3 regions of the Thermicanus aegyptius DSM 12793 genome follow, and region 3 is predicted to be linked to each of the others. Evidence: a T-box and tRNA genes for the amino acid it is inferred to sense, from the RefSeq annotation. Region 3 holds a T-box; the other regions hold tRNA genes.

Region 1 (2,179 bases), 2.9 Mb from region 3:
CCCCCACGTCTCGGGCGATTGCCCAAGGCTCTGTTTGGTAAATGTAGATGAGAGCGGTTTTTACCCGGTCATCAAGACGGCGAAGGGTGAGGAGAGAGTTTACATCATAGGAAGAGATTACGGTGCGGTCGATGAGGCCATATTCATGAACCAACCGCAATGCTTTTTTCTCCAGGATCTCCTTATGATCGGGGGAGGGCTTTAATTCCAAATTTATGAATAAAGGCCTTTTTTGGACCCATGACAGAAAGTGTTTGAGGCTCGGCACCTTCTCTCCTGAAAAGCTTGGATGAAACCATGAACCGGCATCCAACTTTTGCAGGTCCTTGAACGTAATTTTGGCTAACGGTCCGGTACCGTTTGTGGTTCGATCAAGATGGGAGTCATGGAAGATGACGGGGATGAGATCCTTTGTAAGGCGGACATCGCATTCAATTCCGTCTGCCCCCTCTTGGTACGCCGACCGGAAGGCGGCCATGGTATTTTCGGGAGTGCTGGCAGAGGCGCCCCGATGGGCATAGATCAGGAAAGGAGCCATTTCTAACACCTCCAACATATCTTATGCAGAAAGGGGCAGGAAAAACAGGATCTCCGATCAAAGGATGGGAGATCCGTTGAAATCGCTTTTTCTGATGAAGATGATCAATCGACAGGGGAGAAATCATTCCTCTTCTTTTTTTAGGAGTTGGAAAAAATTGATGTTGCATTTTCCATCGGATCATGATACATTTATTTCTGCTGATCGCTTAAAAAGGATGGGGCATTAGCTCAGCTGGGAGAGCGCATGAATGGCATTCATGAGGTCAGGGGTTCGATCCCCCTATGCTCCACCATTCCACCTATAATTTAGGTATACGTGGATACGAAGGTTAGCCGGAATATCCTGTGTCTGAGAATGAGGCGGCCCTAATAGAAGGGCCTTTTTCATTCAAGAGGAAGAAAAAAGAGGCTTGAAACGAATGGGGAAGCTATGTTAAGATAACTTCTGTCGGTTCATTCCCTTGATCTTCTGGGATAAAACAGATAAAATAAAATGTATGACGGTAAATTTGGAGTGATACCCAAGAGGCCGAAGGGGACGGTTTGCTAAACCGTTAGTGGGTTTATACCCAGCGAGGGTTCGAATCCCTCTCACTCCGCCATGGCGGTGTAGCTCAGCTGGTTAGAGCGTACGGTTCATACCCGTGAGGTCGTGGGTTCGATTCCCTCCACCGCTACCAGCGTTTTCATAGGGGCGTAGTTTAACGGTAGAACAGCGGTCTCCAAAACCGTTAGTGTGGGTTCGATTCCTGCCGCCCCTGCCATTCAAAAAAGTGAGACGTATAAGCGGATCGTAGATGAAACCAGGATTGAAGTGCAGGGGAACGAATTCTACGCCAGAAATAGGCGGGAATTCGTTAAAAGCATGTGGTTTAGTAGGTAACATTTGCAATGTTCGGGGATGATGATGGCGGTCGTGGCGAAGTGGCGAACGCACCGGATTGTGGCTCCGGCATTCGAGGGTTCGATTCCCTTCGACCGCCCCATATATGGGAGCATAGCCAAGTGGTAAGGCACAGGTCTGCAAAACCTTTATTCCCCGGTTCGAATCCGGGTGCTCCCTCCATGTTCCAGTAGCTCAGCTGGATAGAGCAACAGCCTTCTAAGCTGTGGGCCGGGGGTTCGAATCCCTCCTGGAACGCCATCATTTCACGGGCCCTTAGCTCAGTTGGTTAGAGCGGTCGGCTCATAACCGATTGGTCGCAGGTTCGAGTCCTGCAGGGCCCACCAGATTTAGAAGTGAGAAGTAGGATAAAAAGAGAAAAATAGGGTAAAATGGAGGAGTACCGAAGTGGTCACAACGGGGCGGTCTTGAAAACCGTTTGGGTGTAAACCCACGGGGGTTCGAATCCCTCCTCCTCCGCCATTTGCTCACTTATGCGTGGTGCTGTGGTGTAGGGGTTAACATGTCGGTCTGTCACACCGGAGATCGCGGGTTCAAATCCCGTCAGCACCGCCATCTAACGAAGAAGAAGAAGAGCGAAAATCATGATGAGTTGTAAGGAATCTGTGTAGTCGCTGCAGTTCTTCACTGCAGAGGAAAGTCCAGACTCGCCCAAGCTGCGATGCTTGGAGTGTTTGCGCCTGGTGCAAACCAGGGCGGTGTCCTGTGGGATGCCGACGGCGGCGAACGGGACTT
Region 2 (2,179 bases), 800 kb from region 3:
AAAAGCGGTTGAAATTTACGGAGTTTGGCGATGCCTAACCGGAAAAAGCGAGGTCGACATTTCGCAAACCCCTTATCTATCAAGGCGTCCCGGCATTTCGCGCGAACCAAAACCGCCTCGTACAATTTTGAGTCGTGCGCGTCTGCCAATTCCGCCACACCGGCATAATCTATCGATTTCAATTACTTTCGCAAATCCATTCTATTTCTGATTCCCGTTCTCCGGCATCCGACTTCTGATTTCCGTAATATGGCGTGCCCGGAGGGATTCGAACCCCCGACCTTCTGATTCGTAGTCAGACACTCTATCCAGCTGAGCTACGGGCACATGAAGTATTCGAATTGGGGAAATCCCGCATCGATGAAATGGTGCCGAGGACCGGACTTGAACCGGTACGGTAGTCACCTACCGCAGGATTTTAAGTCCTGTGCGTCTGCCAATTCCGCCACCCCGGCACATGAAGAAAATGGAGCGGATGACGAGGCTCGAACTCGCGACCCCAACCTTGGCAAGGTTGTGCTCTACCAGCTGAGCTACATCCGCAAGTTTATGGCTATTGAAATAAAATGGCTGGGGTGGCTGGATTCGAACCAACGCATGACGGAGTCAAAGTCCGTTGCCTTACCGCTTGGCTACACCCCAATTTGACGATCAACCAAAGAACCCGTACAAAAGTTATTTTATTATTTTTTATTTCTTTTATCAAGGGGAGTTCATTCCTTCCCCTTAAAACGATGCCCCCGAGCGGGGATCGCTATACGACCTATGGTGGTGGCTCGAGACGGAATCGAACCGCCGACACGAGGATTTTCAGTCCTCTGCTCTACCGACTGAGCTATCGAGCCATCTGTTCATACATGGCGGTGCTGACGGGATTTGAACCCGCGATCTCCGGTGTGACAGACCGGCATGTTGACCCCTACACCACAGCACCACGAGTGCGACAATAAATATTGGTTGCGGGGGCAGGATTTGAACCTGCGACCTTCGGGTTATGAGCCCGACGAGCTACCGAACTGCTCCACCCCGCGATCTGAAGGATCACAGAAGATTCATGCGGATGGTGGACGGTGACGGGATCGAACCGCCGACCCCCTGCTTGTAAGGCAGGTGCTCTCCCGGCTGAGCTAACCGTCCTTTTCAATGTAAATGTAAAAGCGGTGAGGTGTAAGGGAAGATTGGTGACCCGTAGGGGATTCGAACCCCTGTTACCGCCGTGAAAGGGCGGTGTCTTAACCACTTGACCAACGGGCCGTCTCCGAACCGCGCCAAAGTTCCTTACACGAATTTCGTTTACCGTCTTCAACTTCTTAACTGGTGCTCCCGACAGGAATCGAACCTGCGACCTCATCCTTACCATGGATGCGCTCTGCCTACTGAGCTACAGGAGCATAGATGGCGGATAGGGTGGGATTTGAACCCACGGTACGGCTTATAACCGCACACACGATTTCCAATCGTGCTCCTTCGGCCACTCGGACACCTATCCATGGCTCCGCAGACAGGACTCGAACCTGTAGCCTACCGGTTAACAGCCGGTTGCTCCACCATTGAGCTACTGCGGAATAGTAGGGGCAAGACATATCATACTATGAAACCCATCGGGTTTTCAAGTCTTTTTTCCGAAAAGGGAAACACGATCGATACGGCAGCGACGTTTTTAAATATACCATCAATGCACCGGTGAAGTCAACAGGTTTTTTCTCCCTAATTTACTCCATTTCCCCATACTCTTCTCTTTGAACGTTTGCCAACCCATCCAATAAGGAGCGGAAAAGGGCGGGATATTCTTCCTCGCGAATGGTGCGAAAATCGAGGCAGAAGCGGTCTTGCACAATCCTTCCGATGACCGGAGGATTTGTTTGGCGAAGGGCTCTTTCTAATTGGACGGGACGGACTTGATCATGGGATAGAAGAAGCGCCCAGCTCGGAATCACATGGGTAGGCAGGGTACCTCCACCCACTTCGGATGAGACTTCCCCTAATTCAACCCGCCATTTCCTCTCCTCCATTTCGTTTAGGATGCTTTCAAGAAACCTTTCCGCCTTTTTCTTTACCTGGTCTGCGGGAAGGAAGAGATCCCTTACGATCGGAATCTTCTCCATCGCCCGCTTCGAGTTCAAGTAGAGACGAAGGGTCGCTTCCAAGGCCGCCAATGTAAATTTATCCACCCGGAGAA
Region 3 (2,179 bases):
GACCAGATTCCCCAAGTCGTTGGCCAAGTCATAATTGCAACGCTGGATAAAGGCTTCCGGTGTAAATATCCCATCTTGACCAAATGCGATTTCCCGCAACAGGTAATAACGGATCGCATCGGAACCGTAGCGGCCAATTAAAAATTTAGGGTCAATCGCATTCCCCTTCGATTTGGACATCTTCCCATCCGGCATCAGCAGCCAACCATGGCCAAATACCCTTTTCGGAAGGGGAAGGCCTAACGCCATCAGCAAGATGGGCCAGTAGATGGTGTGGAAACGGAGAATATCCTTTCCGATTAAATGAATATCCGCAGGCCAATAGCGGGAGAATTTCTCCTCATCCCTGCCGTATCCGATGGCGGTAATGTAATTGGAGAGGGCATCAATCCAGACATAAATGACATGATTCGGATTGCCCGGAACCGGAATCCCCCAATCGAAACTGGTACGGGATACGGAGAGATCTTCTAAACCCGGTTTTAGGAAATTTTGAATCATCTCGTTTCTTCTCGATTCCGGCTGGATAAATTCCGGATGTGTTTCAATGTAATGAAGAAGTTGATCCTGATATTTGGAAAGTCGGAAGAAATAACTCTCTTCTTTTACCAAAGAGACGGGACGTCCACAATCCGGGCAGAGATACTCATCCCCCTTCTTCGCCTGGAAAGGGGTCCAAAAGGCTTCACATTCCACGCAGTAGTAGCCCTCATATTCCCCCAGGTAGATATCTCCTTGATCCATTAATTTCCGAAAAATCTCCTGAACGACCTCTTCATGCCTTTCTTCAGAGGTTCGGATAAAATCGTCATAGCTGATATCTAGCTGCCTCCAAAGATCTTTAATCCAATCCACGATCGGATCAATGTACTCCAGCGGTTTTTTTCCGGCTCCTTCCGCTTTCCGCTGCAGTTTCTGGCCATGTTCGTCCGTCCCTGTTAGATAAAACACATCAAACCCCTTCAGCCGCTTGTAACGGGCCATGGCATCGGCGGCGATCGTCGTGTAAGCATTGCCGATGTGAAGGGTTGAACTGGGATAATAAATCGGCGATGTGATGTAAAAAGCAGGTTTCATTTCATCTTCCTCCTCTTGGATCATCTTGCTTGTAATCGAATCCCCTGAAATTCTTTTACCAACCGGGGAAATCCTAATCTTAAAAACAACAAAAGAAAAAACCCACCCCTTGCTTGGGGCGAGTTCGATCCCGCGGTACCACCCAACTTCTCCCTTTCCCCATGGGCAAAGGGACTTCATTCCTCTTCATGCCGTCCGATAACGCCGGATACGTCTCCCCCTACTCTCCTCTTCGTGGGAGCAACATCTGGGGCCATTTTCACCATGACGGCTTTGCCGGTTTCCACCCTCCCGGCTCTCTTTGAAAGCAAGATCATGGCTACTCTTCCCTTCATCGTTTTTCTTCTTTGCACTAGATTGTTAAAATTATACAAAAAAGAGTCCCATGTGTCAAGAGTATTCTTCCATTCGTTCTCTGTATTTCCTTAATTTAAGGAAATTATATCCATTTTTCTCTCCCCCTATTTCCTCAAAAAAGAGAGAATAAAGGCGAAGTGGAAATTTTTATCATTCCCAATTTGCACGTGAAGAGAAGCCTCGAAGGTGTACGTGTTATTAAAGTTCCTGCAATATTTACAATTTTTTTCCTGCAAATGTTATTGACTTTTATGGGAATGCTTGGTATCATACAAAATGTACAAGGTTGTCGAAAATTGATACAAAGAGAACGTAAGGAGAGGGTACATTTATGATTAAATCTACGGGGATTGTTCGTAAAGTAGATGAACTGGGCCGCGTTGTGATCCCGATTGAGTTGCGCCGTACCTTGGGTATCGCAGAAAAGGATGCTTTAGAGATCTATGTTGACGGAGAAAAGATCATCCTTAAAAAGTATGAGCCTGCTTGTATCTTCTGCGGTAATGCAGAACAGCTGACTTACTACCACGGCAAAGTGATCTGCCACCACTGCATTGAAGCATTGGTAGAAGAAGATAAAAAAGCGGTTACCCGCTAATGAACATCCCACCTGTCTTCGGGCAGGTGGGATTATTTCACATGAATCGCTTGATATACTTCTCTTTTTGAGATCTTTCTCTCCTTCGCCACGGTGAGGATGGCTTGCTTACGATCCATCCCCCTTTGCACCCAGATTTCCACATGT

What was found. A T-box is a leader RNA that pairs with one kind of tRNA and senses whether it is charged. The one in region 3 lies ahead of metG (methionine--tRNA ligase), so its partner is inferred to be a tRNA-Met.
Region 1: it encodes a tRNA-Met, which carries the amino acid that the T-box ahead of metG (methionine--tRNA ligase) is inferred to sense. The anticodon was not compared.
Region 2: it encodes a tRNA-Met, which carries the amino acid that the T-box ahead of metG (methionine--tRNA ligase) is inferred to sense. The anticodon was not compared.

What each region holds. Positions count from the first base shown of each region.
Region 1 is NZ_KI783301.1:629,188-631,366, forward strand. It holds gene THEAE_RS0103290 (glycerophosphodiester phosphodiesterase) at 1-538, opposite strand, end outside; tRNA gene THEAE_RS0103300 (tRNA-Ala) at 758-833, shown strand; tRNA gene THEAE_RS0103305 (tRNA-Ser) at 1,052-1,142, shown strand; tRNA gene THEAE_RS0103310 (tRNA-Met) at 1,144-1,220, shown strand; tRNA gene THEAE_RS0103315 (tRNA-Trp) at 1,231-1,304, shown strand; tRNA gene THEAE_RS0103320 (tRNA-His) at 1,451-1,526, shown strand; tRNA gene THEAE_RS0103325 (tRNA-Cys) at 1,532-1,606, shown strand; tRNA gene THEAE_RS0103330 (tRNA-Arg) at 1,608-1,684, shown strand; tRNA gene THEAE_RS0103335 (tRNA-Ile) at 1,694-1,770, shown strand; tRNA gene THEAE_RS0103340 (tRNA-Ser) at 1,818-1,906, shown strand; tRNA gene THEAE_RS0103345 (tRNA-Asp) at 1,924-1,999, shown strand; RNA gene rnpB (RNase P RNA component class B) at 2,044-2,179, shown strand, end outside.
Region 2 is NZ_KI783301.1:2,729,715-2,731,893, forward strand. It holds tRNA gene THEAE_RS0114430 (tRNA-Arg) at 251-327, opposite strand; tRNA gene THEAE_RS0114435 (tRNA-Leu) at 367-455, opposite strand; tRNA gene THEAE_RS0114440 (tRNA-Gly) at 468-543, opposite strand; tRNA gene THEAE_RS0114445 (tRNA-Gln) at 568-642, opposite strand; tRNA gene THEAE_RS0114450 (tRNA-Phe) at 770-845, opposite strand; tRNA gene THEAE_RS0114455 (tRNA-Asp) at 859-934, opposite strand; tRNA gene THEAE_RS0114460 (tRNA-Met) at 955-1,031, opposite strand; tRNA gene THEAE_RS0114465 (tRNA-Val) at 1,062-1,137, opposite strand; tRNA gene THEAE_RS0114470 (tRNA-Glu) at 1,180-1,254, opposite strand; tRNA gene THEAE_RS0114475 (tRNA-Thr) at 1,316-1,391, opposite strand; tRNA gene THEAE_RS0114480 (tRNA-Ser) at 1,397-1,489, opposite strand; tRNA gene THEAE_RS0114485 (tRNA-Asn) at 1,491-1,565, opposite strand; gene selA (L-seryl-tRNA(Sec) selenium transferase) at 1,713-2,179, opposite strand, start outside.
Region 3 is NZ_KI783301.1:3,534,274-3,536,452, reverse strand. It holds gene metG (methionine--tRNA ligase) at 1-1,077, opposite strand, end outside; T-box leader at 1,189-1,421, opposite strand; gene THEAE_RS0118740 (AbrB/MazE/SpoVT family DNA-binding domain-containing protein) at 1,766-2,032, shown strand; gene rsmI (16S rRNA (cytidine(1402)-2'-O)-methyltransferase) at 2,065-2,179, opposite strand, start outside.